3 regions of the Acidovorax sp. 106 genome follow, and region 1 is predicted to be linked to each of the others. Evidence: predicted binding sites of a transcription regulator. Region 1 holds the regulator's gene; each other region holds the start of a gene.

Region 1 (10,172 bases):
AAAAATAGGTACAGGGCTATTGCAGATGGCGCTGTCAGCTTCGTTTTTGATAGCAGTCCAGACATGCGCCTGGAAGGGCAACAGCTTTTCAAACGCAAAGCGGCGCAACATGCCTGCGGGGATGCGGCAGGCGATCTGCGCGGCCTCGACGGCAATGGTGCCGCTGCCGCAGCAGGGGTCGTACAGCGGCTGAGGGTTGTCGCCGTGCGGGTCCCAGCCGCTGGCGGCGATCATGGCGGCGGCCAAGGTTTCCTTCAGGGGCGCATCGCCCTTGTCCTCGCGCCAGCCGCGCTTGAACAGCGGCTCGCCCGAGGTGTCGATGTAGATCGTGGCTTCGTCGGTGGTCAGGTGCAGGTGGATGCGCACGTCGGGCCACTGGGTGTTCACATCGGGGCGCACACCGGACTTGGCACGGAAGCGGTCGGCCACGGCGTCTTTGACCTTGAGGGCGGCGAAGTTCAGGCTCTGCAGCGGGCTGTGCTGGGCCGTGACTTCGATCTTGAAGCTCTGGCGCGTGGTGAACCAGATCTCCCAGGCCACCTCGCTGGCCATGGCATAAAGGTCGTTTTCAGAGCGGTAGGGACGGTGCGCCAGTTGCACCAGCACACGCTGGGTCAGGCGGCTGTGCAGGTTCAGCTGCAGCGCATGGCGCCACGAGCTGCGCAGCAGCACGCCGCCCCGCCCGACCAGCAGGTCTTGCCCCGTAAGGCCGGTGATGCCATGCACCTCATCGGCGAGGAAGCCCTCGACGCCAGCGGCGCAGGGGAGAAAGAGTTGGAGTTGGTTCATGGTGAATACCTCGGGTGGGGCCGGATCATGCCAGGGCAGGTACATCGCCCACCCTGTACTGCCAGGCCCGGTTGCAGGCGCTGCGACATCAACGTCAGGCTACAGCGACTTGCGCAAATTGGCCGGTGCAATCTTGAGCGATTCGCGGTACTTGGCCACCGTGCGGCGGGCGCATTCGATGCCCTGCTCCTTGAGCATTTCGGCCAGTTGGCTATCGGACAACGGCTTGGTGGGGCTCTCAGCGGCCACAAACTGCTTGATGAGCGCGCGCACCGCCGTGCTGGAGGCGTTGCCACCGGTTTCGGTGCCCAGGCCAGAGCCGAAGAAATACTTCAACTCGTAGGTGCCGATGGGTGTGGCCATGTATTTGGCCGTGGTCACGCGGCTGATGGTGGACTCGTGCAGGCCCAGCTCGTCGGCAATGTCACGCAGCACCAGCGGGCGCATGGCCAGCTCGCCGTGGGTGAAGAAGCTCTTTTGCCGCTCCACGATGGCGCGCGAGACACGCAAGATGGTGTCAAAGCGCTGCTGGATGTTCTTGATGAACCAGCGGGCCTCTTGCAGGCGCTGCTGCATGCCCTGGTGGCCCTCGCCGCCCTTGTGGCCGCGCAGCGCACCGGCGTAGATGTCGTGCACGCGCAAGCGCGGCATCACATCGGGGTTCAGCGCCACGATGAAGTTGTGCTGGCCGCTGTTGCCGTTGGCCCGCCCGGCTTTGCGCACAATCACATCGGGGATGATGATGTTGCGCTCCACGTCGGCAAAGCGGCGCCCGGGGCGCGGCTCCAGCCGGGCAATCAGGGCCATGGCGGCGCGGGTGCGTTCTTCACCCGCAGCGCCGCCTTCGGTGCAAGCCTGGGTGAGGCGGCGCACATCGCGGCGGGCCAGCATCTCCAGCGGCTGCTGGCAGATCAGCAAAGCGGTCTGCACCACGGCCGCAGGGGCCTCGCTGTCAGGGTCGGCCGCCAGGGCGCTGAGTTGCAGGGTCAGGCATTCGGCGAGGTTGCGAGCGCCCACGCCCACAGGCTCCAGGGTTTGCAGCAGGCGCTGGGCTACCGTAAAGCGGTGCACCAACTCGTCAATTTGCTCCAGGTCATCCGGGCCCGCAAGGCTGATGGCCAGCTCTTGCAGCGGCTCTTCCAGGTAGCCATCGTCGTTCAGCGATTCGATGAGAAAGCGCAGGGCAGCGCGGTCCACCTCAGACAGGCGCAGTGCCAGGGCCTGGCGGTGCAAAAAGGCGGTGAGGGACTCTTGCGAGCGCGCTAGCTCCGTGGCGTCGGCCTCGTCGCCCTCCATGTCGTTGCGGGTGCGGGGGGCTGCGTCGCCGCCCCATTCGCTGTCGTTGGGCGCCATCTCCACGGTGCCGTCCCCGCCCCAATCGGGCTCGTCAGAGGCGGTGCTGCTGGTGTAGTCGGCATCGCCCGAGGCGTCACCTTGCGCATCAGAAGTGGCCTCAGCGCTTGTGGATGAAGCGCTGGCAGCTCCTGAATAGATAGCATCGTCTGCACTGTACTCGTCGGCCTGTACGGGGGTGTCGGCGTGCTCCAGGCCAAACTCTTCGCGCACGGCTTCGTCGGCGTTGCGCTCCAGGAAGGGGTTTTCGTCGAGCATCTGCTCAACCTCTTGCCCCAACTCCAGGGTCGACAACTGCAGCAGCCGGATGGACTGCTGCAACTGCGGCGTGAGGGCCAGGTGCTGAGAGACCCGCAGGGACAGGCCGGGCTTCATGCCTCAGCCCCCTGCAACACCGCACGATCCGTCACACACCGCATAGCCACACCGCGCCAAGCCATCACATGCGGAAGTGTTCGCCCAGGTACACACGGCGCACCTCGGCGTTGTCCACGATCTCAGCCGGCGTGCCCTGCGCCAGCACACGGCCATCGCTGATGATGAAGGCGTGGTCGCAAATGCCCAGGGTCTCGCGCACGTTGTGGTCGGTGATGAGCACGCCAATGCCGCGCGCTTTCAGGAAACCGATGATGCGCTGGATCTCGATCACAGCGATGGGGTCGATGCCCGCAAAGGGCTCGTCCAGCAGGATAAAGCGCGGCTGCGTGGCCAGGGCGCGGGCGATTTCGACGCGGCGGCGCTCGCCACCCGACAAGGCCAGCGCGGGCGAAGCACGCAGGTGGTCCACCCGCAGCTCTTGCAGCAGCGAGGTGAGCTGATCTTCAATCGCCGCCCGCGACAGGGGGGCGTTGTGTTCGTCACGCTGCAACTCCAGCACCGCGCGCACGTTCTCTTCCACCGTGAGTTTGCGGAAGATGGACGCCTCTTGCGGCAAATACGACAGCCCCAAGCGCGAACGGCTGTGAATGGGCATGTGCGCCACCGATTGGCCGTCGATGCGGATATCCCCCCCATCGCTGCGCACCAGCCCCACGATCATGTAGAACGAAGTGGTTTTGCCCGCCCCATTGGGCCCCAGCAAACCGACGACCTCGCCTTTTTGCACCACCAGGGACACATCTTTGACCACCTTGCGGCTGCCGTAAGACTTGGCTAGGTGGGCGACCTCAAGGCGACTGGAAGACGCCCCCGCTGCCGGGGCTTTGACGGAACGATCGCTCACTGGATGGCACCGCCCAAAGAGGTGCTGGGCCGCAGCACGGGCGCCGAGGCCGCAGGGGCCGGGCTGGCCGCGCTGGAGCCCGGTGCCGCAGCAGGCGCCTTGGGGTCTTTGGGGGCCAATACGGCCCGCACGCGGCCACCGCTGCTGGCCTGGCCCTCTGCCCCGCTGGCGGGCAAGGCCTTCTTTTGCCCATCGACCGTGAAGACATCGGTCAGGTTGTTGTAGACGACGACCGCGCCGGTGATCTCGTCGCTCAAGGCGCCACCACGGTAGCGCCGCAGCTCGGCGCGGGTGATGAAGCGCACGTTGTCGGTCCGGCCGTCGTACTCGATGACTTCGCCTTCGCCTTCGATGAACTCTTCGGGCGCGCCCGCCAGGGTGTCACGCTTTTGGCGGAAGAACGCGCGCTTGCCCGCTTCGGCCGTGACGATGCCGGACTGGTAGCCCTCGGCATCCTGGCGCACATCCAGCCGCGCACCGCGCAGCACGATGGAGCCTTTGGTCATGACCACGCGGCCAGAGAACACGCTGGTTTGCTTGACTTCATCGTGGCGCAGCGCATCTGCCTCGATGTTCATGGGCTTGCTGCGGTCGGCCTTTTCAGCTTGCGCCACGCCAAAGGCGCAGGTCAAGGCTGCAAGCACAAGGAGGGGGGTAATGCGATGTTTCATGAGGGCACGAATCTTGCAATCATTGTAGCCATGCATTGCACCCCAACACAAAAAAAGCCCGCTTGCGCGGGCTTTTGGTAGCGAGATGGCACGGCGTATGCCGCAGGCGCATCAGCCCTTGCGGACCGAGCTCACCAGATAGTCCACCACTTGCAGCACGGTTTGCATGCTGCCAGCCATGGTGCCATCGGTGTAATAACGGCCGGCCACGCCCATGGAAGGCACGCCTTCGACGCCGTAATCGGCTTGCAACTGGGCCGCGCGGCGGGCTTGGTTGGCCACGTTGAAGGAGTTGTAAACCTCCTTGAACTTGGCGACGTCCACACCCTGGTTGCCCACCCAGGCAAAAATGTCTTCGTCCTTGGTCAGCTTGAGCTTTTCCACGTGGATGGCGCGGAACACCTTGGCGTGCACAGCGTCGAGCTTGCCCATGCCTTCCAGGGCGTAGTACAGCTTTTGCTGCGACAAAAAGCTGGCGTTGAACGCCACGGGCACGCGGCGAATGACCAGGTCCTTGGATGCCGCCTTGATCCAGGTGTCCAGCACGGGCTCAAAGGCGTTGCAGTGGGGGCAGCTGTACCAGAAGAACTCGATGACTTCGATCTTGCCAGCAGGCGCATCGGTCGCGACGGGCTTGGAGAGCTTTTGGAAGTCCTTGCCCTCCTTGAACTGGCGCACTTGCGCCATAGCGGGGGTGGCCATGGGCAGTGTGACGGCAGAGGCAGCAACCGCCGTGGCGGCGGACAGGGAAAACTCGCGACGTTTCATGAAAAGAACACTCCTTGATCTGGTCTTGGGGATGTGAGCGGCGTACCTGGAAAAAGTTCAGCAGCGGCCGGGCGCAAAAAACGTCAGCGCTGCACGCGCACCAGCGCGGACTCCACGCCGGTGTCGTCCAGTTTGTCCTTCAGGGCGGCAGCGTCATCCCGTTTGGAGAATGGCCCCACCCGCACGCGGAAGACCGGACGGCCATTTTGCTCGCGCTCGCTGACCCGGGCTTCCCAGCCCATCATGGCCAGTTTGGCGCGCTGGGCGTCGGCATCGGCCTGGGTGCGGAAGGCTCCGGCCTGAACAAAGTAATCGTAAGGGTCGGCCCCGCCGGATTCTGCGGCCTTGGCTTTGGCCAGGTCGCCCAACGGGTCGGCACTGGTGGCGGCGGGTTTGGCCGTGTCGGTTTTTTCCGGCTTGCTGGCAGCCGCTTTAGGGGCTGATGCGGCCGTCGCCTTGGGGTCTGGCGTGGCGACAGCCGTCTGGGCTGGCGTCACCGGGCCACTGGCGGCGGGGGCCGATGCGGCAGCCGCCTGCGCAGCGGCCTTGGCTGCAGACTTGCTGCGCAACGGCGAGTTGGGATCCCAGTCCTTGTTCTTTTGGGCCTCGGCGGCGTCTTGGTCCACCCCGCGTGCACTGCCTTTGTTCAAGAACGGCACGGGCACCTTGGTCACATACACGGCAACGGCCAGGGCAGAACCCAGCCCCACGATGACGCCCAGAATGAAACCCAGGATGGTTCCGCCCAACTGCTTTTTCTTCATGGTAGTTCCTGCTTACATTCTGGCCGGAGCCGACACACCCAGCACGGCCAAGCCGTTGTGCAACACCTGCGCCGTCGCGGCAACCAGCGCCAGGCGGGCTTTCTTGATCGCTTCGTCGTCCACCAAAATGCGCTCGGCATCGTAGTAGCTGTGGTAGGCCGATGCCAAATCGCGCAGATAGAAGGTGACGTCGTGCGGGGCTTCGCCGTCGGCTGCGGCCGTGAGCATCTCGGGGTACTTGGCCAGTTGCAGCATCAGGGCTTGGGCTTGCGGCCCCTCCAGGGCCGACAGATCTACCGCATTGAGCGCAGCGACGTCACCACCGCCCGCCTCTTGCCACGCGCGCAGCACCGATTGGATGCGGGCATGCGCGTACTGCACGTAGTACACGGGGTTGTCGTTGTTCTGGGCCACAGCCAAGTCCACGTCAAAGGTGTACTCGGTATCGGGCTTGCGGGAGAGCAAGAAGAAGCGCACCGCGTCCTTGCTGGTCCACTCGATCAGGTCGCGCAGCGTGACGTAGCTGCCCGCACGCTTGCTGATTTTGACCTCTTCGCCACCGCGCACCACGCGCACCATGGTGTGCAGCACGTAGTCTGGGTAGCCTTGTGGAATGCCCACATCGGCCGCCTGCAGGCCAGCGCGCACCCGTGCGATGGTGCCGTGGTGGTCTGTGCCCTGGATGTTGACGACCTTGGTGAAGCCGCGCTCCCATTTGGCGATGTGGTACGCCACATCGGGCACGAAGTAGGTGAAGGTGCCGTCCTGCTTGCGCATGACGCGGTCCTTGTCGTCGCCGTAGTCTGTGCTCTTGAGCCACAGAGCGCCGTCTTGCTCGTAGGTTTTGCCGTTGGCCACCAGCTTGTTTACCGTGGCCTCGACGCGGCCGCTGGTGTACAGGCTGGACTCCAGGTAGTACTCGTCAAAGTGCAGGTTGAACGCCTGCAGGTCCTTGTCCTGCTCATTGCGCAGGTAGGCCACCGCAAACTGGCGGATGTTGTCGTAGTCCTCGACATCGCCATTGGCGGTGAATTCGCGGTCATCGGCCTTGACAGTGGCCTTGGCCTTGAAGGCCTCGGCAATGTCGGCGATGTAGTCGCCGTTGTAGAAGTTCTTGGCCAGCGGGTTGTCGCTGTCGGTGGGCCAGCAGTCGTCGCCGGGCTTGAAGCCCTTGGCGCGCAGTTGCGTGCTTTTGGTCAGCGTATCGATCTGCACACCCGCGTCGTTGTAATAAAACTCGCGGTGCACGTTCCAGCCCTGGGTGCTGAACAGGTTGCAGATGGCATCGCCCAGCGCAGCTTGGCGGCCATGGCCCACGTGCAGCGGGCCCGTGGGGTTGGCCGACACAAACTCAACCAACACGCGCTGACCGTTGCCAGGCTGATAACCAAAGCGCTCGCCAGCGGCCAACACCTCGCGCACGATTTCTTGCTTGGCGGCGGGCTGCAGGCGGATGTTCAGAAAGCCTGGTCCGGCGATTTCAATGCCCGCCACCCAGCGGGCAAAAGCGGGCGTGGCCTCCAATGCAGCCTTGAGTTGCTCGCCCAGCGCACGGGGGTTGAGCTTCAGCGGCTTGGCCAATTGCATGGCTGCAGTGCAGGCAAAGTCGCCATGGGCAGCAACCTTGGGGGATTCAAAGGCCGCCTTGGCGCCTGCGCCGGGCGAAATGGCGTCCAGCGCGGTAGCCAATGTGGCCAGGAGTTCGTTTTTGACAGAGAGCATCGGATGATTTTACGGGGCGCCACCTGTGGCGCTGTAAACGCAGTGACCAAGCACGCCACAGACAAGAGGCCACACAGGCCCGAAAGCACCGATCAACACCCGCCAAGGCCTCAAAGTAAGGCGGGCCATGATCGACAAGTCACCGATTTACGTGAAGCGCAACATATCGTAAGAAACAGGCCCCATGATGCGGAGCTGTCAGCGCCGCCAGAATCTGGCGCGTTGAAACCCTACCATCCATACCGGATTGGTTATCGATGTTCCTAAAACATTCTGGAGCCCCTATGAAAAAGCTTCTCTCCCTGACCGCCCTGAGCCTGGCCCTTTCGATCAGCGCAGCCCATGCCGCCGATGCACCTGCCGCCGCTGGGGCAGCAGCACCTGCAGCCAAGACCGCTCCAGCCCCCGCCGCCGCACCGGCAGCAGCCGCCCCTGCAGCGCCTGCCTCCGCTCCAGCGGCAGCGCCCACCAAGCAACAATCCAAAATGGCCACCTGCAACACAGAAGCGGCAGACAAGAAGGGCGATGAACGCAAGGCGTTCATGAAGACTTGCCTGAGCAACAAGCCTGCGACGCAGCAAGACAAGATGAAGACCTGCAATGCAGACGCCAAGGCCAAGACGCTCAAGGGCGACGAACGCAAGGCATTCATGAGCGAGTGCCTCAAGAAGTGAGGGACTGGGCGGTTCCCACTATCCGCCCACCCCACACGGAAAAGCCCGCCAGATGCGAATCTGGCGGGCTTTTTCATTGGGGCTATGTACTGCGCTCAGTGCCCGTTACCACCCACGCGCCCAGAACACGGCAATCACCGCCACCACAGGCAGGATGTGCGACTGCACCATGACCCAGCGGCGGGTGCTGCGCACTTCGGCCTCGCCGGGTAATGCCCCCGTGCTGTTCAGCACTTTGAGCCAGCGGCGAAAGGTCAGCGTGGGCTTGATGGAGATCAACCCCATCAGCACGAACAAGGTGATCTTGATGTGGAACAGCGGCTGTGACACATACCAGGACAGCCCTTTCACCCCCAGATACAGGCGCGCCAGACCCGTTGCCAAAAGCACCACGGCCGCGATGCCGTAGATCAGGTCCAGCCGCGCCAGGCGCTTGACCACAGCAGCGTTCATCCATTCGGAGCGGCACAGCGCGGCTTCGCTGGTCAAAAAGACCACCAGCGTGAGGATGGCCAGCAAGTGCAATGCGGCCAAAACGGCTTCAAGAGTCATGGAGTTTCCTTGGTATGCCCCGGTGAGACCGCCATTGTGCTTGAGGCCCATCCCACACGGCCCCAGAAAAAAGCGGCGCAGGCCCTGAAGCCTGCGCCGCGTTGGTCGAACCCCAGGGGAAACGAATCAAGCCACCGTGCGTGCCGCAGCCCCCACAGGTACGTCGGCAGTCACCACCGGTGCGGCGGCCGCCACGGCGGTGGCAGGCAGTGTGTGGCCGTTGAGTGCGGCATCCAGGCGTTCGTGGTCCAGCGCGTTTTCCCAACGCGAGACGACCACCGTGGCCACGGCGTTGCCGATGAAGTTGGTCAGCGAGCGGCATTCGCTCATGAAACGGTCCACACCCAGGATCAGCGCCATGCCGGCCACTGGCACTTCAGGCACCACGGCCAGGGTGGCGGCCAGGGTGATAAAGCCCGCGCCCGTCACGCCTGCAGCGCCCTTGGACGACAGCATCGCCACCAGCAGCAAAGCGACCTGGTGGCCCAGCGTCAGTTCGGTGTTGGTGGCCTGGGCGATGAACAGGGCCGCCAGCGTCATGTAGATGTTGGTGCCGTCCAGGTTGAACGAGTAGCCCGTGGGCACCACGAGGCCCACCACCGACTTGCTGCAACCGGCCTTTTCCATCTTTTCCATCAGCGATGGCAGGGCAGACTCGGACGACGAAGTGCCCAGCACCAGCATCAGCTCGGCCTTGAGGTAGCGGCACAGCTTGAGCACCGAGAACCCACACAGGCGGCAGACAAAGCCCAGGATGACCAGCACAAACAGCAGAGAGGTGATGTAGAACGAGCCCACCAGCCAAGCCAGGTTAACCAGCGAGCCCAAGCCAAACTTGCCAATGGTGAACGCCATGGCGCCGAAGGCACCCAAAGGGGCTGCCTTCATGACAATGCCTACCACCTTGAACACGGGTGTGGTGAGGGCTTCCAGAAAGTTCAGCACGGGGCGGCCAGGCTCGCCCACCATGGCCAGGCCCACGCCAAACAGCACGGCCACCAGCAGCACCTGCAGGATGTTGTCGCCCACGAAGGGACTGACCAGGGTCTTGGGAATGATGTCCAGGGCAAAACCCGTGAGCGTCATCTCGTGCGACTTGGCCACGTAGCCCTTCACCGCCGTCTGGTCCAGATCTGCCACGTTGATGTTCATGCCCGCGCCGGGCTGAACCACGTTGGCCACCACCAGCCCGACGACCAGCGCCAGCGTGGAGAAGAACAGGAAGTACGCCATGGCCTTGCCGAAGACGCGCCCCACGGTGCTCAGCTGCGACATGCCTGCGATGCCGGTCACGATAGTCAGGAAGATCACCGGGGCGATGATCATCTTCACCAGCTTGATAAAGGCGTCGCCCAGCGGCTTGAGCGCTTCGCCATAAGAGGGCTCGAAGTGGCCCAACAGCACGCCCAGGACGATGGCCAACACCACCTGGAAGTACAGTTGCCGATAGAAGGGCAGCTTCAAAGTCGAGGCTGCTGGAGCGGAATGGTTGTGCATGGGGCGGGTCTCCAAAAATCGCGGGGCGCACCACCGGGGTGCAACCGGAGCGCGTTAAGGGTGCCGTTTGTACTGCTGCAATTTGTTTCAGCCGATAACCTATTGGTATTAGTCCCAAGCCGCCCCATAGGAGAGCACGCGTGCTCATATAGGGTAATCA
Region 2 (10,172 bases), 2.5 Mb from region 1:
CACACGCACCTGCTCCAGCGCTGCTTGCTGCGACCGCACTTGGGCTTTGGCCGCGCCACCATCGAACAGCGAAGCAGACAGGCTGGCCGCCAGCGCACTGGCGACCGAGTTGCCCCCCGTCAGCGTGCCCAAGGTCAGTGCACGCAGGCCCAAGGAACCGCTGAGCGAAAAGTCTGGGTAGCGCGCCGCATCGGCCTGGGCCACCCGCGCCACGGCGGCTGCCACGCGGTGCTCTGCAGCCCGCACATCGGGGCGCTGGCGCAGCGTTTGCGCAGGGATGTCCAAAGCCAGGTCATTGGGCGCCGTGGGCACCGGCGCAGTGGCCGCAAGGCGCGCATCCAACGCCGCAGGCGCTTGCCCTGTCAGCACGGCCAGGCTGTGGCGCGACTGGGCCAGGCTGCTTTGAAGTGCGGGCACCTGGGCAGCGGTCTGCTCGGCTGCAGCGCGTGCCTGCTCGGTCACCAGCGAGGTGGTCAGGCCCGCCTGCAGGCGCCACTGGGCAATCTGCAGGGTTTCTTGCTGGCTGGCCAAGTTGCTGCGCGCAATCTGCAGGCGCTGCTGCAAGCCGCGCAGCTCGATGTAGTTCACCGCCACCTCGGCGGCCAGCGACACCTGCACATCGGCCAGGCTGGCTTCTGCCGCGCGGGCATCGGCCTCGGTGGCCGTCACCCCGGCGCGCAGGCGGCCAAACACATCGGGCTCCCAGCTCGCATCAAACCCAGCGCTGTAGCTGTTGCCCGTGCTGCCGGAAGAGCGGCTGCGCTGCGCCGAGGCCGAGGCGCCGATCTGCGGCAGGGTGCCTGCCGTCTGCACATCAACCAGCGCCCGCGACTGCTGCAATGCCGCCTGCGCACTGCGCACCGAGGTGTTGGCAGCCAGCGCTTCAGTGATGAGCGCCGTCAGCTCCGGGTCACCCAGCCGACCCCACCACTGCGCCAGCGGCGTGGCCACAACCCCTGCGCTGGCGACGGACCACCCGGCGGGCACAGGCACTGCGGGTACATCGGCGCTGTGCGGCTGCAGGCTGCTGCAACCCGCCAGCACCAAGGCCAATGCCAATGCGGGCAAGGCAACGGCCCCATTGCGCGGGCGATTGCCTGGCGAGACTGGTGACTGGAAAAGAAAAGACTTCATGGACGTATTTGAAAATCATTCTCAATAAAAATCCATTGTCACGGCTTACCTTGTCGCCCGGAAGGCGCTTGTGTCAACCTTTGGTAAAGAAATGGGAGCGCTCAAACCTCTGCCATGCGGCACCGCGCAGGACATGCAGCGCACAAGCCAAATACCGAAGAATCATTTGGTTTGGCAACCAACCCATGCCAACCCCCATCCGAGCCGCGACTAGCCGACTACCCCCATCCGGTACTCCGTAGGCGACACCCCCACATGCGCCCGGAACACCCGGCTGAAATACGCCCCGCTGCTAAAGCCCCATGAGAAGGCGATCTCGCTGATCGTGCGGTGGCGGCAGTCGGGGTGGCGCATCTCATCCATGCAGGCCTGCAAGCGGCGACGCAGGATGTGTTCGGCCAGGGTTTCGTCGGTGTCGGCAAAGGCGTTGTGCAGGTGGCGCTTGCTGCAGTTCAACCCCTGGGCCATGCGCTCGATGTTCAGCGCCGGGTCTCTCAGGTGCTGGGCGATATAGGCGCGGATGCGGTCTTTGAAGGCCTCGTGCAGCGCGGCAGCAGGGGCCTGCCCGGCCAGCTCTTGCAGCGAGAGGCACACCAGCTCGCCAATCAGGCGACCGGCGCCGCGTGCGGCCTCGGGGGTCATGCTGGGCAGCTCGTTGTAGGTGCTGCGCATCACGTCCAGCGCCACGCGCGATATGCCCGCGTGGCCGCCCACCACACGGCCCATCAGCGTGGGCAGGTGCAGGCCGCGCTCGGTCAGTTGGCTGGTCGGCACCCTCACGATGAGGTGGCGGCTGCGCTGGGGATTGGCCACTTCGTAGCTGCCCGTGGTGTCGTAGATGGCCCAGCCACCGGGCTGCACCGCTGCTTGCCGCCCGTGCTGTTGCACCAGCGCCTGGCCCTGCCAGGGCGCGACGATTTTGAGATAGCGCTGCGTGCCTGCACGGGCGGCGCGTGGGCGGCGGATGACGCGGTGGCGGTTGGCCTCTAGCTGCGTCAGCACCACATCACCGGCCCAGGCGGTGTGCAGGTGGCCATCAAAGCCGGTGTCGCCGTACAGATCAGACTCCAGCCCGTCAAACAGCGTGGCCATCCAGTCGCGCCAAGCCAGCGCGGCCTGCTGCGGCGGCAGGTTGTCGGTGGTGAGGCGGGTCGCTTCGGCCATAGGGGGAGAGGTGTCCTGGGGTGCGGGCCATTATGGGTGGCGGGCCAAGACCCTGCGCTGCGCAGGTGGGTTGCCGGGGGTTATCCCTAGGTGGGGTGCACTCTCAGTCAACACCGCTGTGCGCTGTGGGTCAAGCCAATGCAAGGTGTGCTGGCTAGCATCGACAAGGCGCGTGGCTTGGGCCGGTGACCAGTCCATCGCCACGGTTTACACCCCAAAGGAGACACCCCATGAACCCCATTTCCATGCTGATCGGCGGGCAGCCCCGCGCTGCGACCAACGGTGCCACGTTTGAGCGCCGCAACCCGCTGGACCACACCGTGGCCACCACGGCGCCTGCAGCCAACGTGGCCGATGCCGTGGCGGCGGTAGAGGCTGCGGCACAGGCCTTTCCTGCCTGGGCGGCCCTGGGGCCAGGTGCGCGCCGCACCCTGCTGATGAAAGCCGCCCACGCACTGGAGGCCAAGGCCGACGCCTTTGCCCAGGCCATGGCGGCAGAGACCGGCGCATCGGGCTTGTGGGCGGGCTTTAACGTGCATTTGGCGGCCGACATGCTGCTCGAAGCCGCGGCCATCACCACGCAGATCAATGGCGAGGTGATTCCCTCTAACGTGCCGGGCTCGGTGGCTATGGCGGTGCGCCAGCCTGCGGGCGTGGTGCTGGGCATTGCACCGTGGAATGCGCCGGTGATTCTGGGCGTGCGCGCCATCGCCACGCCACTGGCCTGCGGCAACACGGTGGTGCTCAAGGGCTCGGAGCTGTGCCCCGCCACGCACGGCCTGATCATTGAGGCGCTGCAGGAAGCCGGGCTGCCACCGGGCGTGGTCAACTTTGTGACCAACGCCCCCGCCGATGCGGGCGCCGTAGTGGAGGCCATGGTGGCCCACCCTGCCCTGCGGCGCGTGAACTTCACCGGCTCGACCAAGGTGGGCCGCATCATTGCCCAAACCTGTGCCAAACACCTCAAGCAGGCCGTGTTGGAGCTGGGCGGCAAGGCCCCCTTTGTGGTGCTGGACGATGCCGATGTGGACGCCGCCGTGGCGGCCGCCACCTTCGGGTCGTTCGCCAATTCGGGGCAGATCTGCATGTCCACCGAGCGCATCGTGGTGGACGAGACAGTGGCCGACGAGTTCGTAACCAAGCTGGCCGCACGCGCCACCAGCCTGCCGCTGGGCGACCCGCGCAAGGGCCCGGTGGTGCTGGGCTCGGTGGTAGACCAAGCCACCGTCACCCGCTGCAACGCCCTCATCGACGATGCCCTGGCCAAGGGCGCCACGCTGGTGTGCGGCGGCAAGGCCGACAGCACGCTCATGCCCGCCACGCTGCTGGACCATGTGACGCCTGCCATGCACATCTACCGCGAGGAGTCCTTTGCGCCCGTCAAGGCCATCGTGCGAGTCAACGGCGTGGAGGCAGCCGTGGCCTGCGCCAACGACAACGAGTTCGGCCTCTCAGCCGCCGTGTTTGGGCGCGATGTGGCGCGTGCCTGGCAAGTGGCCGGGCGCATCGAGTCGGGCATTTGCCACGTCAACGGCCCCACGGTGCACGACGAGGCGCAGATGCCCTTTGGTGGCGTGAAGGCCTCAGGCTACGGCCGCTTTGGCGGCAAGGCGGGGATTGATGCGTTCACAGAGCTGCGCTGGATCACGGTGCAGACAGCGCCACGCCACTATCCGTTCTGATATTGGGTGTTTTTGGGCTCTAGCGCTTGATAAATAAGCGCTAGCAGCTATATTTTCAATAGCAAAACATCCTGCAGCGAAGCTGATCAACCCGCAGGGGCGGTAATCGCATCCAACGGCCAGCGCGGCTTCACGTCAAAGGCGTAGGCAGTGTTGGCCTGCTGTTGCCCGGATTGCAGGCGCATGGCGGCGGCCATGGCAATCATGGCGCCGTTGTCGGTGCACAGGTGCAGCTCGGGGTAGTGCACGCGCACGCGGTTTTTCTCGCAGGCCGTGTTGAGTTGCTCGCGCAGCAGGCGGTTGGCGCCCACACCGCCCGCCACCACCACCCGCTTAAGGCCCGTTTGCTTGAGGGCCGTGAGGGTCTTTCGCACCAGCACATCGACAATTGCCGCCTCAGTGCTGGCGGCCAGGTCGGCCTTGCGGGCTTCCAGGTCGTCGCCCAGCTTTTTGGCCTGGGTCAGCACCGCCGTTTTGAGCCCGGCAAACGAAAAATCCAGATCGCCGCTGTGCAGCAGTGGCCGTGGCAGCTTGAAGGCAGTGGCATCGCCCTGCTGCGCCAGGCGCGACAAGGCAGGCCCGCCGGGGTAGCCCAGGCCCATGAGCTTGGCGGATTTGTCAAACGCCTCGCCCGCAGCGTCGTCAATGGTTTCGCCCAAAATTTCGTAGCGCCCCACCCCGTCCACCCGCATGAGCTGGGTATGGCCGCCCGACACGAGCAGCGCCACAAACGGAAACTCTGGCGGGTCTGCACTCAGAAAGGGCGAGAGCAAATGCCCCTCCAGGTGGTGCACGCCCAGCACGGGCTTGCCCAGCGCAGCCCCCAGCGCACAGGCCACGCCCGCGCCCACCAGCAAGGCACCCGCCAGGCCGGGGCCCTGGGTGTAGGCCACCACGTCCACGTCGGTCAGGGTCTGACCAGCATCGTGCAGCACCTGCGTGGCCAGTGGCAGCACGCGGCGGATGTGGTCGCGGCTGGCCAGCTCAGGCACCACACCGCCGTAGGCCTGGTGCATTTCGATCTGGCTGTGCAGCGCATGGGACAACAAGGTGGGCACACCGGTGCCCGATGAACGCACCAGCGCCACGCCGGTTTCGTCGCAAGAAGATTCAATACCCAGGATCAGCAAACTCATGCCCCGAGTGTAAGAGCCTGCCCACAACAGCGTGGCCCATCGGTCTTACCAACGGTCTGACCGCATACGCAGCTCCCAGTTGCCGCCGCGCAGTTCGTACACGCCCACGGCGCCATAGCGCTGCTCGCCCTTGTCATCCCAGCTCATGGTGCCGATGACGGGGGCGTAGCCGTTGATGGCGTGCATGGCTTTGGTGATCTCTTTGGGGTCGGCCGACTTGGCCTTCTGGATCGCGGCGGTCAGCACATAGGTGCTGTCGTAGCTGTAGTGGCCACCGTAAGCCGGAGGCTTTTTGTAGGCAGCCAGGTACTTTTCGAGGAACGGCTTGCCCGTGGTGAACTCCTTGGCCTCCAGCACGGGGGAAGTGGCGTAGAGCCCCTCGATCAGGCCTGCGCCCTTGAGCATGTCGGTGGTCTTGATGGTGTCGCCACCCAGCAGTTGCACCTTGGTGTGGCCCACCTTCTGCAGCTCTTTGAGCAGTGCCAGGGCCTGGAAGTCGTTGAGGGTGGAGACGATCACCTCCACGCGAGCGGCCTTCAGCTCGCCTGCGAGCGCTTCAAACTCCACCGTCTTGTCGTCAAACGACTTGCGCACCAGGACCTCCCTGTTCTCGACCTTGAGCTGCGCAGCAGCGCCGTCGGCCAGGCCTTTGCCATAAGGCGTGCCGTCGTCCAGCGCAGCATAGCGGGCAGCGCCCAGCTGGGTGGCCGCAAACGAGCCAATGGCGCGCGCCTGCAAGGTGTCGTTGGCCACCATGCGAAAGGAGGTGTCAAAACCCAGTTGCGTGAACTTGGGGTTGGTGGAGATGGCGATCTGCGGGATGCTTTTGCCCGCGTAGATAGGCGCCGTCTCGATGCTCACGCCCGAATTGAGGTGGCCAATGACCGCCACCACGCCGGCGTCCACCAGTTGCTGGGCGACCTGCTTGCCCGTGGCTGCGTCAGCCTTGTCGTCCACCGCCACCACTTCCAGCTTGACGCGCTTGCCGTCCACCACGAAGCCGTCCTTGTTCAGCTCTTGCACGGCCAAGTTCACACCGTTGAGCAAGTCTTGCCCCAGCGCGCCCAGCGGGCCAGTCAGGGGCTGGGCTACGCCGATCTTGAGGGTGTCTGGCACCTTGCCGCACCCGGCCAGCAGGGCCGCCGCCACCAGGGCGGGCAGCAGTGCCAAGGCCACCGGGAAACGGCGACGCGCAATGTGATTCTTCATGCAGTGGGCTCCTGAATATGAGATGAATGATCAAGTGACCGGAGGTATAGAAGAGCAGCGGGGCCCCGCACCATCGGGTATGCCCTGCCAGGGTTACATTTATTAGCAAGTTTCAGGCCCCGTAAGCCACGGCAGCGCAAGCCACCGCCCTGTGCACCGCAGCAGTGCACCAAAATGTGGCGTAAATCTTGCTTAAAGTAGTGGTATGAATGAGGCATTACGTATCGTGGTGGTTGCCCCCGACCTGGCCGTGACCGACCCGGATGATGAGCACGCGCTGCTGCAGGCGCAGCGCTCCAAGGCGTTGCGCATTGGTCTGCTGGAGAACAACTTCAACCTCGTTGCCACACTGCCCGCCGATGTCTTCTTGAGCGACCGGCTGGCGCAGTTGCAGCCCGACCTGATCATCGTGGACGCCGAGAGCGAAGCCCGCGATGCGCTGGAGCACGTGGTGATGGCCACGCGCGATGCGCGTCGGCCCATCGTTATGTTCACCAACGACGAGGACACCTCGCACGTCAAGGACGCGGTGGCCGCGGGCGTGTCCGCCTACATCGTGGCGGGGCTGGCACCGCAGCGCATACGCCCCATTCTGGATGTGGCGATGGCGCGCTTTCAGCACGAGCAGGCCCTGCGTGCCGAGCTGGCCGGCGCCAAGACCGAGCTCAAAGACCGCAAAACCATCGACCGCGCCAAGGGCCTGCTCATGCAGCGCCAGGGCCTGAGTGAACAAGCCGCCTACGACAAGCTGCGCAAAACGGCCATGGACAAGGGCCTCAAGCTCGTGGACGTGGCGCAGCGCATGCTGGACGTGATGGACCTGCTGGGCTGACGCACAGAGCATCCCCCTGAGGCGATACGCGCCTTCCCCCTCCTCTCGAATCGCTCGCATGATTCGGGAAGAGGGACGATGCCCTCGCTGCGGTGCGGTGCGGTGCGGTGCGGTGCGGCCAGCGTAGGCCCTTGGCTTGCTATCCCTCGTCTGGGCCACGCCCAAGGCCGCAGACCTCGCCCCAAATGGTGCGCCGCACAAACGCTGTGCAATCCCCTCACCGCCGTTGCGGCAACTCTGTTCGAAACCACACAACCTCCTAGCGCTTATGAATCAAGCGTAGGCAGCTATCAAATCAATAGCCATCTATGCGCCAACATGGCGCAGCGAGTTCTGGCACGCCCCTTGCATTGCACAGTGCAAGACCAATGCTGGTCTGACCACTGACAGCACAGACCCAACGGCGGGTAGGTGCTGGCAAGGAGCCCCGGACCCGTTCCAGGCTCCACCCAGGACAAAGGCGTCCCCACCCTTGCAACGCGCTGCCCCGGCAGCCGTGCCAGGCGTGAGGACGCCTTTTTTGTTTTCTTCACCGACTTGCCCTTGAGGGATGTGCCATGACCGATTTGTTGAAAACCAGCCTCCACCGCCGCACCGTGCTGCAAGCGGCCACCGTGGGTGCCGTGGGTGTCAGCCCCGCACTGCGTGCGCTTGTCCACGCCCAGGGCTCAGATGCGCCTGAGAAGAAAGAGGTCAAGATCGGTTTCATCCCGCTGACCGACTGCGCCAGCGTGGTGATGGCCTCGGTGTTGGGCATCGACAAGAAGTACGGCGTCACCATCATCCCCACCAAGGAAGCCAGCTGGGCCGGTGTGCGCGACAAGCTCGTGAACGGCGAGCTGGACTTTGCCCACGTGCTGTATGGCCTGGTGTATGGCGTGCATCTGGGCGTGAGCGGCCCCAAGAAAGACATGGCCGTGCTGATGAACCTGAACCACAACGGCCAGGCCATCACGCTGTCTAAAAAGCTGGCGGACAAGGGCGCTGTGAACGGCGCCGGGCTGGCCAAGCTGATGGCCAGCGAAAAGCGCGAATACACCTTTGCCCAAACCTTCCCCACCGGCACCCACGCCATGTGGCTGTATTACTGGCTGGCCGCGCATGGCATTGACCCCATGAAGGACGCCAAGGTCATCACCGTGCCCCCACCGCAAATGGTGGCCAACATGCGCGTGGGCAACATGGACGGCTTTTGCGTGGGCGAGCCCTGGAACCAGCGCGCCATCATGGACGGCATCGGGGTCACGGCCAGCACCACACAAGCCATCTGGCAAGACCACCCCGAGAAGGTGCTGGGTACCACGGCAGAGTTTGCGCAAAAGTACCCCAACACCGCCCGCGCCGTGACAGCCGCCATCCTGGAAGCGGGCCGCTGGATCGACGAAGGCCTGGCCAACAAGAACAAGATGGCCGAAACCATTGCGGGCAAGGCCTATGTGAACACCAGTGTGGACGCGATCAACCAGCGCATCCTGGGCCGCTACCAGGACGGCATGGGCAAGAGCTGGGACGACCCGAACCACATGAAGTTCTACAACGACGGCGCGGTGAACTTCCCCTACCTGTCTGACGGCATGTGGTTCCTCACCCAGCACAAGCGCTGGGGTCTGCTCAAGGATCACCCCGACTACGCGGGCGTGGCCAAGGCCATCAACCGGATCGATCTGTACAAGCAGGCCGCCACCGCGTCCAAAACGCCGCTGCCCAAGAGCGACATGCGCAGCCACAAGCTGATCGACGGCGTGGTGTGGGACGGCAAGGACCCCAAGAAGTACGCCGACGGCTTCAAGCTCAAGGCCTGAGGCCCGCCCCTTCATCGCAACCCCCACGCCCCGCCATCCCCCACGATGAAACCAGGAGATCGCCATGGTCAGTGCTGTTTTTCACACCCCGCTGGATGCCGCGCCCCACGCGGACAAGCCCGCTACAAACTCCATAGCGCCTAGCGCTTTACCCATGAGCGCTACAGCCCAAAACACCTCAAAAACCATGGCATCCACCCCCACCAAGGCCGCTGGCCGCGACATGGCGGCGTGGTCGCGCAACTTCTGGATGGCGGTGTTGCCACCCGCCTGCGGCATTGCGCTGCTGCTGGCGGTCTGGTCGATGGTGTCCGTCTCCACGGGCAAGAGCATCCCCGGCCCGCTGGAGACCTGGGGCCAGGCGGTGGAGGTGTTCAGCAACCCCTTCTACCGCAATGGCCCCAACGACCAGGGCGTGGGCTGGAACGTGCTAATGAGCCTGCAGCGCGTGGCGGTGGGCTTTGGGCTGGCGGCGCTGGTGGGCATTCCGGCCGGGTTTGTCATCGGGCGCTTCAACTTCCTGTCGCGCATGTTCAACCCGCTCATCAGCCTGCTGCGCCCGGTGTCGCCGCTAGCGTGGCTGCCCATTGGCCTGCTGGTGTTCAAGGGTGCCAACCCGGCCGCCATCTGGACCATCTTCATCTGCTCCATCTGGCCCATGGTCATCAACACCGCCGTGGGCGTGCAACGCGTGCCGCAGGACTACATGAACGTGGCCCGCGTACTGCAACTGTCGGAGTGGAAGATCGCCACCAAGATCCTCTTCCCCGCCGTGCTGCCCTACATGCTGACCGGCATCCGCCTGGCCGTGGGCACAGCATGGCTGGTGATCGTGGCGGCCGAGATGCTCACGGGCGGCGTAGGCATCGGCTTTTGGGTGTGGGACGAGTGGAACAACCTGAACGTCAAGAACATCATCATCGCGATCTTCGTGATCGGCATCGTCGGGCTGGTGCTGGAGTACGCACTCATCAAGCTGGCCACCGCATTTACTTTTGAAGAGGTCAAAGCATGAACGCCACCGCACCATCGACCCATGCATCGCTATCGACCAAGTTCATCGAAGTCCAGGGCGTTGAGCAAACGTTCAAAACCGCCAAGGGGCTGTTTCCGGCGCTGCGCGACATCGACCTTCACATTGCCAAAGGCGAGTTCGTGGCGCTGATTGGGCACTCGGGCTGCGGCAAGTCCACCCTGCTGAACCTGATTGCAG
Region 3 (10,172 bases), 640 kb from region 1:
GTGCTGCAAGCATCGCAAGGACAGCGGCGATAGCCAAAGTGACCATCAACTCAATCAGGGTGAACCCGGCCTCGGCCGTGGGCAACGGCGAGCGGGCTGGCAACATTTGGTTAGATTTCTCCATGGGCTAATTATTAAAGACAAGGCGCGCTGGGCCTAGCTCCTTCGGCACAGCCAGACTTACCGTTTGTCGCCTACAGTCACACACTCATTACAACCACTACCGCAGCCATGTTCACAGGAATCATCACCGGCCAAGGCCGCATTGCAGAAGTCGCCCCCCTGGGTGCCACAGAAGCCCACGGCAAACGCTTGGTCATTCAAGCCCCAAAGGGGTATCTGGACGACGTAGGCTTGGGCGACAGCATTGCCCTGAACGGCGCCTGCATGACGGTGACCACGCTGGAGCCCCAAGCGCTGCAGTTCACCGTGGATATCTCGGCCGAATCGCTGCTCAAGACCACGGGGCTGGACACCCCCGGGCCCATCAACCTCGAAAAGGCGCTGCGCGCCCACGACCGGCTGGGGGGGCACCTGGTGTCGGGCCATGTCGATGGGCTGGGGCAAGTGACGCACTTTGCCCAGGTGGGCGAGAGCTGGGAGCTGCGGGTCTTGGCGCCGCGCGATCTGGGCAAATATCTGGCCTACAAGGGCTCGATCACCATCAATGGGGTGAGTCTGACGGTCAATCGCATCACCGATAGCGAAGCTGGATGCGAGGCCAGCATCAACCTGATTCCGCACACGGTCGAAAACACGGCGCTGGGGAGCTTGAAGACGGGATCGCGCGTGAACCTGGAGATTGATTTGATCGCACGGTACGTGGAGCGCATGCTGGCGGCACCAGCCGCCGCACAGTGACGGCAGTGCGCGGACCAGCGCACCAAGGCGAGTCAACGCGGCATCCCTCAGCCCTGCCCCGCCTTAGCCGGGGCTTGCAAAGGGCACTCCCGCAGTGACGACTGTGCCAACCGCGCCATTCATTTACTATTAAATTAATAGCTGCCAGCGCTTACTGAATAAGCACTAGCAGCTATTTTTCCTTCAATTCACAGCCTAACGTAGGGCAGACTGCCTCATCGACAAGGGCATCCAAGAGAGGGCCCACTGGCGACTGAGGCTGAGCCCATCCGTCGCAAGAACCTGATCGGCACGATCTTGCGACAACGCACGCCCCATGCGGCATGGCGCTGAACGCGGTAGTCCATGGGCCATGGGGCGCACCACATTGCACCCCACACCTTGCCATGGCGCACATTCCAGGCGCATTTCTTGCTTTATCGTGGTGCAAATTTGGTCCACGGCACCCCCATGTGCACCAAAACAACCCAATCAAACGCAAGAGGACGATATGGAAGCACTCAAACAGGGCACGGACGCTCTGTTCATTTTGCTGGGCGCCATCATGGTGCTGGCCATGCACGCAGGCTTTGCCTTTCTGGAGCTGGGCACTGTGCGCAAAAAGAACCAGGTGAACGCTCTGGTCAAGATTCTGGTGGACTTCTCGGTGTCCACCGTCGTGTACTTCATGGTGGGCTACGGCGTCGCCTACGGCACACATTTCTTTGTGGGGGCAGAGACGCTGGTGCTGCAAAGTGGCTATGGGCTGGTGAAGTTCTTCTTTCTGCTCACGTTTGCCGCAGCCATCCCGGCCATCATTTCGGGCGGCATTGCAGAGCGAGCACGTTTTTGGCCGCAGCTGCTGGCCACGGCGGTCATCGTGGGGTTTGTGTACCCGTTCTTTGAAGGCATCGCCTGGAACCAGCACTTTGGCGTGCAGGCCTGGATCAAGTCCCTGACGGGGGAGGAGTTCCATGACTTTGCGGGCTCGGTGGTGGTGCACGCCATGGGCGGCTGGATTGCCTTGCCCGCCGTGGTGCTGCTGGGCTCGCGGGCCAACCGCTACCGCAAGGATGGTGCGATCTCGGCCCACCCGCCATCGAACATTCCGTTCTTGGCCCTGGGTGCCTGGATCCTGATCGTGGGCTGGTTCGGCTTCAATGTGATGAGTGCACAGACGGTAGACAAGCTCTCGGGCCTGGTGGCGGTGAACTCGCTGATGGCGATGGTGGGCGGCACACTCGCAGCCCTGGTGATGGGCAAAAACGACCCTGGCTTTGTACACAACGGCCCTTTGGCGGGCCTGGTGGCCGTGTGCGCAGGGTCTGACCTGATGCACCCACTGGGCGCCCTGGTGGTGGGCGCAGTGGCGGGCGCGATTTTTGTGGCGATGTTCACCCTCACACAGAACAAATGGAAGATCGACGACGTGCTGGGCGTTTGGCCACTGCACGGGCTGTGCGGCACCTGGGGCGGTTTGGCTGCGGGCATTTTTGGCAGCAAGGCGCTGGGCGGGCTGGGCGGCATCAGCTTTGCTGGGCAGCTCATTGGCACGCTGATGGGCGTGGCATGGGCGTTGATAGGCGGTGTGGTGGTCTACGGCGTGCTCAAAGCCACCGTGGGCCTGCGACTGAGCCAAGAAGAAGAGTTTGATGGCGCCGACCTGTCCATCCACAAGATCAGCGCCACCCCCGACCGCGAGGTGAGCTGGTAAGCCACTGGCGTGCACAGCGGCCCAGCACAACGCTGCCACGGGTAGGCGCGTTGTCTGACACCCAGGCCCCGTGTGGGTGGGTATACATTGGGACGCAGCCAGCACTGCGCCACCCACCCCACCCCTGCATGCACCTCGCCCACCCTCACCCGCCAAGCCTTCGCTCCCAGCACCGCAGGCCATTGCCTGGCCCGGCGGGTTGGTCTTGGGTGGGTTGGATACTGACTGTCGCGGCGCTGGGCGCCGCGCTCACAGGCTGCACGGGTTTGCCTGAACAGGTGGACCGCCCTGTCTCTACAGCGCTGGCAGACCCTAGCCCAACCCCTTTGGCGCAGTGGGCGCAGACACAACGCAGCGCAGACAAGGCACGCCACCCATCCGGCTTTGTACTGCTGAGCGGTCCCCAAGCGGCCTACGGCAGCCGCCTGGCGCTGGTGGATGCCGCACAACAAACGCTGGACTTGCAGTACTACGCCATCCACGCGGATGCCAGCACCGAGCGCCTGCTGCTGGCCGTGGTGGCTGCGGCCCAGCGGGGCGTGAGGGTGCGGGTGCTGCTGGACGACTTTCACAGCACCGGGCGCGATGCCCAAGTGATGCGGCTGGCGTTTGTGCCCAACATCGAAATGCGCATGTTCAACCCACTGACGGGCGCCCGCAACTCCCAGATGGGGCGCGTGTTCAGCCTGCTGGGCGACTTTTCTCGCGTGCAGCAGCGCATGCACAACAAGCTGTTCATTGCCGACAACGCCATGGGCATTGCGGGGGGGCGCAACCTGGGCAACGCCTACTTTGGCAACGACGAATCCGGCAACTTTGTAGACCTGGACGTGTTGGCCACCGGACCGGTGGTGCAGGCCCTGTCGCGCAGCTTTGACGCGTACTGGAACAACCCACGCGCCTACCCCGTGCAGTCGCTGATCTCGCGCCCAGAGTTGCTGCGGATGCGCGAGCGCCTGAGCCCGCCCAACGGCCCCCTATCGCCCGATATACAACGCAGGCTGCGCGAGGGAGAAGCAGGCAGCGCCCTCCCCAGCACCCCGCCCACTAGCGCCGATGGCCCCAGCCCCACCAGCGCTCAACGTGCACGCATCTGGAACCAGCGCCCACTGGACCTGCGCCAGATGCGTTGGACCTGGGCCCCCGCCGCCGTGCTGGTAGACCAGCCCGCCAAAATCCCCGCTGACGGGACAGAGGCGAGCCCCCCTCCTTCGCAACCACCCGCTCAGCCGACGGAGTCGATCGGCACGATCACCCCTCCGACCACAGCCCCCGCAAGCAACGCGGTCACCCCACCCGAGCCCCCCGCCGAAACGGTGGTGGACGGCTTGCTCCAGCTCATGGGGCAAGCCAGCCAAGAGCTGCTCATCGTCTCGCCCTACTTCGTGCCTGGGGCCGACATGAAGCAGGCATTTGCCAGCGCTATCGCCCGGGGCGTGCGGGTGCGGGTGCTGACCAATTCGCTGGCGTCTAACGATGCGCCTCTGGCCCATGCTGGTTACGCAAGGCACCGGACTGACTTACTGCAAGCAGGCGTGCAGCTGTATGAAATGCGCAGCGAGCTGTCGGGGCTGCGCAGCGTGTTCCTGGGCACAGGCAGCAGTGGCGCAGCGGGGGGGGCTTCCGGATCTATGGGTGTGGGCAACTCACGGTCCATGCTGCACTCCAAACTGCTGGTGATGGACGGGCGGCTGCTGGCGGTGGGGTCGATGAACCTGGACCTGCGCTCACAGCTGCAAAACACCGAAATTGCCCTGCTGATCCAAAGCCGACCCCTGGCCGCCCAGGCCACGCGCCAGATCGAAGCCGCACTGACCGATGCCGCCTGGCACGTGGTGCTGGATGCGCAGGGCCAACTGGTATGGCGGGCCCCTGCCCACAGCAGCCTGCAAGACGCCACCACCGAGCCTGACGCCAGCGCCCCGCTGCGCTGGCTGCTGCACCTGATCGGACCACTGGCGCCCGACCATCTGCTGTAGCCGCCTGGCTAACGCAACCCAGTGTCCCGAGTTGGAGACTCGTCTCATAAAGACGCCGAAATCGCCGCCATGCTGCGTTGCACATCCTCGCGATAGCTTCGGCTATCGCTGTGGTTTGCGCCTTGCCTAACGACGATTTCGACCTCTTTATTTCATCAACGACCTTCCACCTCGGGACACTAGCGCGTGCCCGCCTGCGCCTGCAGGGACGCAATCCACAGCGTGATGGCGCGCTGGTCCGTCAGGGTGCGCACATGCTCAAAAGCCTGCTCTGCCTCGGGAAAGCGCCTGCGCAGCAGATTCAGCCACTGCTTGAGACGGCCCGCGCGCTGGCGCGGCTCCAGCCCATCGCACACCAGTTGCCAAAAGGCGGCCAGGTGGGGGAGCAGATCGGCCCACACCACCGTGTCCGTGCCCGCATGCCCGGCATCGGCCGCCCGGATGGCGCGAGCCAGCCCAGGGTCGGCCACCGCGCCGCGCCCCAGCATCAGCGCCTCGCAGCCTGACACGGCACGGCAGCGCTGGGCATCCTCCACGGTCCAGATTTCGCCATTGGCCACCACCGGGATGCGCACGGCCGCACGCACTTCGGGGATCAGCTCCCAATACGCGGGCGGGCGGTAGCCGTCGGACTTGGTGCGGGCGTGCACCACCAGCTCCACCGCCCCACCGTCTTGCATGGCCTGCGCGCACTCGCGCATCAACGACGTGTCGTTGAAGCCCAGGCGCATCTTGGCCGACACCGGCAAATGCGCTGGCACGGCGCGGCGCACAGCCGACACCACGGCTGCAATGCGCTCGGGCTCTTGCAGCAGGGCCGCGCCACCACCGTGGCGGTTGACCACTTTGGCCGGGCACCCAAAGTTCAGGTCAATGCCTTCCGGCTGCAAGGCCGCCAGCCGCGCGGCGTTCTCGGCCATGCACACCGGGTCTGAGCCCAGCAACTGAGCGCGCACCGGCACACCCGCCAGGGTGCGGCTGCCGTGCAACAGCTCAGGCACGTAGCGCAAAAACACTTTGTCGGGCAGCAAAGTGCCCGTGATGCGAATGAACTCGGACACGCACCGGTCCACACCCCCCACCCGGGTAAGCACGTCACGCAACACGAAATCCAGAAGCCCCTCCATCGGGGCCAGCAACAACGTCATGCCAACTCACCCAGTCCCATGCGTTTGCGCGCGGCACCCGCAAAATCAAACATAAAAAATGCCTTCAACGCAATCATATAAAGCGCTGCAAGCTATCAAATATATAGCAAAACCTGCACACCACCAGATGACACCAGGTGTTCGCTCAGTCATCACCATGTCACGGCCCGCTGTTGCAATATCGGCCACTGCCTCCTGCGCCCCCGCCTTTGCCAACGCCCGCCATGCTGCTTATCAAAACCGACAAAGCCCGACAAGAACTGGCACCCGGCATGCGCACCCTGAGCCTGCGCGAGCGCTCGCTGCTGCTGTTGGCAGAAGGCAAACCCCAGGCCGAACTGCAAGCCATGTACAACGGCGGTGGCGCCCAGATCGTGGAGCACCTGTTGAACCAGGGCTACCTGGCGCCAATGGCGCCCACCGCGCCCGCAGCAGCCTCCACAACCCACCCCAACACCCCGCCAAGCCCTGCCAGCGCCCCCAAGGCAGCACCGGCGACCACAACGGCGAGCCAACCTACCGACAAACCCACCGAGCCCAGTGACGCCCTGCGCTCGCTGGCCGGTGCCCGGATGTACCTGTTCGACATTTGCGAGCGGCTGTTTGCCCGGCGCGACCCGGCCATGGCCCAGCATTTTCACAGCGCCCTGCGTGCCGCGCGCGACCGCGACAGCATGCTGGACGTGGGCGAAGCCTTGCTGGAAGAAGTGGCGCAACTCGGGGGCGCGGAACGCGCCCAGACCATCCGCGAGCGCATGACCCAGTTGCTGCCACGCGAAGCCAGCGCCACACCGGCTTGAGAGCACAGCCTCAACCCCCACCGATCATCACGGTATGGGAGCCTCAAGACCTGGCACGCCAGGCCAGCCAGGTTGCAGCGTTGCTTATTGGGCAGCGCCCAGGCGCCACAAGGATGTCACCTCGGCAGCCCGCGCAGCGTGCAGGGCATCGGTGGCATCGGTGGCCTTGGCGTGGTGCGGCTTCACGTCATGGCGGCCCAGCACCTGCAGCCCTGCCTGCGCGATCCACTCCAGCAGCTGGGCACGGGGGCGCAGCTCCAGGTGCTCAGCCAGGTCCGACAAGATCAGCCAGCCCTCGCCACCAGGCTCCAGATGTGCAGCCAGGCCTGCCAAAAACCCGCGCAGCATGCCACTGCCCTCGTCGTACACCGCACGCTCGATGGGCGAGCTGGCCCGCGCAGGCAACCAGGGCGGGTTGCACACCACCAAGGGCGCGCGCCCTTCGGGAAACAGGTCGGTCTGCAGCAATTCCACACGGCCCGCCACGCCCAAGCGTTGCAGGTTCTCGCGGGCACAGGCGATGGCACGCGGGTCCTGGTCGGTGGCCACCACGCGCTGCACACCTCGGCGTGCCAGCAGGGCAGACAACACGCCAGAGCCAACACCCACATCAAAGGCCAGCGCTTTGGATGGCAGCGGCGTTTGCGCCACCAAATCCACATACTCGCCCCGCACGGGCGAGAACACGCCGTAGTGCGGGTGAATGCGATTGCCCGGCGCAGCCCCCAAGGCGGGCACTTCCACGCCCTTCTTGCGCCACTCGTGCGCGCCCACCAGGCCCAGCAGCTCGCGCAGCGATGCCACCACGCGCTGGCCGCCGGCAGGGCCCCAGGCCTCGGCGCACGCCTGGCGCAAATCGGGCGCGCGGCGCAGCCCGATGGCGTAATCGCCTTCGAGCACGATCAATATCGACGACAGCACCCGCGCCCGCTGCGCCTGGGCCTGCCGGTGCAGGTGAAACGCCTGGGCCGGTGTGGCATCGGCCGCTTTTTTGGCGGCTTTGGCTGCAGCCTTGGCGGGCTTGCGGTCGGTGCGGCGCATCAGCGCCTGCAGCAGCATGCGTGCGTTTTGAAAATCGCCCGTCCACAGCAGGCCTGTGCCTTCGCAGGCGAGGCGGTATGCGGTGTCTGCGGGCAACGTGTCGTCTGCGGCCACTACCCGGCGAGGGGCCGGGGCGCCGCTCTCAGAGCGCCAGTGGGCGGTGTGGGACTGGCCCTGGCTGCTCCATTCGATCATGGGAGGTATCAGCCGTTGATAGGGCGCTTCAGGCGCACTTCTTCGATCTTCACGCCGCCGATCACAGCCGTTTTGGCCGTGGACAGCTCGCGCTTGAAACCTGCCATCTCGTGAAAGCGCAGCGCGCGCTCATTGCGCAGCGGCACCCAGGCGGTGACATTGGTGCAGCCCTCTTCTTGCAGGCCATCACGGGCGGCATCCCACAGGGCCAGGCCCACGCCTTGGTTCCAATGCGTAGGGGCGGCGTAAATGGCCCAGATTTCACCGGTCGTGGGACGGGATTTTTCATCGCGCGAGCGGTCGTAACCGACGAAGCCGACGATCTTCTCGCCGTCCACGGCCACTTGCACCTGTGGCTCGCAATATTCAATGGCCTCGCGCCAGTAGGCCTGGCGCTTTTCGACCGACATGGATTTCAATTGCTCGTCTGGCACCAGTCCTTTGTAGGCCTCTTGAGCAGAGACAGTGTGGATCTGGGCAATGGCTTTTGCATCGCGAAGCGTGGCGGGACGAACCTGGATACTGGACATGGACAAACCGAACGAAAACAGGGTGTAAAAAACAAAAAGGATCGGCATTGTCGCCGCAAACGGTTTTCCACCCCTTTGCGCTCGGTTACAGCGCGGGTTCAAAGTGCCTTTTTCAGGCGCTTTTTGCCTCCTTCAAAAGCCACGAAAACGCCGTGCAAAGCCGCTCAGGCAATGGCCATGGCGTTGCCCATGGCACCCGCGGCCATGGCCTGCGCCGCACGCTGCACCAGGGCGCGCTTGTTGCGCGGGCGGGGCGCATGCACGGCGGGTGGCTGGCCATTGATTGCCCCCAGGCTCAGTACCAGTGTCACGGTGCGCGAATCGTCCTCACGGTCATCAATGGCATAGGCGCGGTAACTGCCATTGCCCTGCCCATGGCTGCGGCGCACCGCATGAAAAGCCACCCGCGCGCTCGCCACGCGGCTACCCCCAAAAGGCAGTACCCGCACGCGGGCGTCGCGGTCCAGGGCCAAGCCCAGGCTTCCGGCGCGGTTGATCAAATCGGTGCGCACCGTGCGCCAGGTTTGCCCGGCATCGGTAGAGAACTGCCAGGTGCCCACCTGGGCGTCCAGCTGCTCGATCACCATGCCCGCGTGCAGCGCCAGCTCAGGGCAGTTGTCCTGCAGGATCTGGATCACGCTGTTACCCCCCACCCCACCTGCCGCAGGCGACGCGGCGGCGCCTGAGCGGCGCTCTGCAGCGGCGCGCTGCGCAGTGGAAGACGCGGCAGGAGAACGGTTGGCAAATGCGGTCATTTTGAGCCCCTCTGTGGATGTTGAATGCAATGGATGCGATGGTTCTGAGCAAGGTCGGTACGCATTGACATTTGCACTGCAAGGCACCGTTCAATGCATGGGAGAAAGTCTAGAAAACGGACTGCAGCGCGTCCATCGCACAAATGGACTAACAAAAATGGACTAGTCCAAACGGGTGGTTTGTGGGCAATACTTGGTGGATGTCTGCCCGTCTACTGCTTGTTGATGACCACACCCTGTTTCGCACAGGCTTACGCCTGATCGTTCAGGACCACCCATCGGTAGGCTCCATCGCAGAAGCGGGCTCTGTGGCTGAAGCCTGCGCACTACAGCTGGCCGATGCAGACCTGGTGCTGCTGGACATCCAGCTGCCAGGCATGAGTGGCCTGGACGGCCTGCGCCTCATCCGCCAGGCTTGCCCCAAGGCGCGCATCGTGCTGGTGTCTGCCAGCGTGGCCCCAGATGCAGTGAACGAGGCCCGCATGCGCGGAGCCGACGGTTTTCTACCCAAATCGGCCAGCGGCGAAGACATCCTGGACGCCATCACCTGCGCATTGGCAGGGCTGCCCTGCTTTCCGGCAGGCAGCGGCCAAGCCCCACCCGCTGTGCGCGGGGCCGGTGCATCGGCCCTCACGGCGCGGCAGCTGGATGTGCTGGCCCTGCTGTGCGCGGGCAAGCCCAACAAGGTGATTGCCCGCGACCTGGGGCTGAGCGAGAACACCGTGCGGGTGCATGTGGCAGCCATCTTTGGGCAACTGGGGGTCAACAGCCGCAGTGCGGCGCTGCTCACAGCGCAGCGCATGGGCCTGGTCGCCACACCCAGCCATGACACCCTCTGACGCCCACCATGCAGAGCCCGCAGCAGCCGAGGCTGCCGCAGCGCCATCGGCATTGCACACCCCCACCCACTTGATGAGCCGCCTGGGCTGGGCTTGGCCACGGTGGGAGCGCGAGGAAATCCTTCGCGAGCAGGTCTCGCTGCTACGCCACAACTTCCCGATGACTTTGCTGGCCTCGCTGGCCACAGCCTTTGGCACGCTGTGGGTGATGCGCCCGGTGGCCGACCCGCAGGCCATGCTGGCCTGGCTGATCTCGCACATCCTGGTGGTGAGCTGTGTGTACGCCGTGCTGCTGGGCATTGACCGCCAGGGCACTGCCCACCCCAAGCGC

What was found. The regulator sigma-54, encoded in region 1, starts transcription at its own class of promoters, with help from an activator protein. The targets are predictions, from matches to a motif close to TGGCANGNAANCTGCTTT.
Region 2: the regulator sigma-54 is predicted to act here: its motif matches at 7,492-7,509, upstream of C8C98_RS16685 (CmpA/NrtA family ABC transporter substrate-binding protein).
Region 3: the regulator sigma-54 is predicted to act here: its motif matches at 1,262-1,279, upstream of C8C98_RS02885 (ammonium transporter).

What each region holds. Positions count from the first base shown of each region.
Region 1 covers NZ_RCCC01000001.1:1,292,016-1,302,187, forward strand. Annotated here, with positions in the region: gene C8C98_RS05825 (class I SAM-dependent RNA methyltransferase) at 1-789, opposite strand, end outside; gene C8C98_RS05830 (RNA polymerase factor sigma-54) at 889-2,517, opposite strand; gene lptB (LPS export ABC transporter ATP-binding protein) at 2,582-3,364, opposite strand; gene lptA (lipopolysaccharide transport periplasmic protein LptA) at 3,361-4,035, opposite strand; gene C8C98_RS05845 (thiol:disulfide interchange protein DsbA/DsbL) at 4,147-4,803, opposite strand; gene C8C98_RS05850 (SPOR domain-containing protein) at 4,887-5,567, opposite strand; gene argS (arginine--tRNA ligase) at 5,580-7,289, opposite strand; gene C8C98_RS05860 (PsiF family protein) at 7,574-7,963, shown strand; gene C8C98_RS05865 (DUF2214 family protein) at 8,069-8,515, opposite strand; gene C8C98_RS05870 (dicarboxylate/amino acid:cation symporter) at 8,642-10,012, opposite strand.
Region 2 covers NZ_RCCC01000001.1:3,765,764-3,775,935, reverse strand. Annotated here, with positions in the region: gene C8C98_RS16715 (efflux transporter outer membrane subunit) at 1-1,134, opposite strand, end outside; gene C8C98_RS16710 (helix-turn-helix domain-containing protein) at 1,345-2,298, opposite strand; gene C8C98_RS16705 (aldehyde dehydrogenase) at 2,529-3,980, shown strand; gene tsaD (tRNA (adenosine(37)-N6)-threonylcarbamoyltransferase complex transferase subunit TsaD) at 4,067-5,116, opposite strand; gene C8C98_RS16695 (branched-chain amino acid ABC transporter substrate-binding protein) at 5,162-6,325, opposite strand; gene C8C98_RS16690 (ANTAR domain-containing response regulator) at 6,531-7,157, shown strand; gene C8C98_RS16685 (CmpA/NrtA family ABC transporter substrate-binding protein) at 7,715-8,959, shown strand; gene ntrB (nitrate ABC transporter permease) at 9,024-9,974, shown strand; gene C8C98_RS16675 (ABC transporter ATP-binding protein) at 9,971-10,172, shown strand, end outside.
Region 3 covers NZ_RCCC01000001.1:655,141-665,312, forward strand. Annotated here, with positions in the region: gene C8C98_RS02875 (GspH/FimT family pseudopilin) at 1-124, opposite strand, end outside; gene C8C98_RS02880 (riboflavin synthase) at 232-861, shown strand; gene C8C98_RS02885 (ammonium transporter) at 1,352-2,554, shown strand; gene C8C98_RS02890 (phospholipase D family protein) at 2,683-4,533, shown strand; gene C8C98_RS02895 (tRNA-dihydrouridine synthase) at 4,713-5,681, opposite strand; gene C8C98_RS02900 (hypothetical protein) at 5,906-6,481, shown strand; gene C8C98_RS02905 (class I SAM-dependent methyltransferase) at 6,566-7,717, opposite strand; gene C8C98_RS02910 (GNAT family N-acetyltransferase) at 7,726-8,247, opposite strand; gene C8C98_RS02915 (hypothetical protein) at 8,412-9,002, opposite strand; gene C8C98_RS02920 (response regulator transcription factor) at 9,203-9,841, shown strand; gene C8C98_RS02925 (hybrid sensor histidine kinase/response regulator) at 9,828-10,172, shown strand, end outside.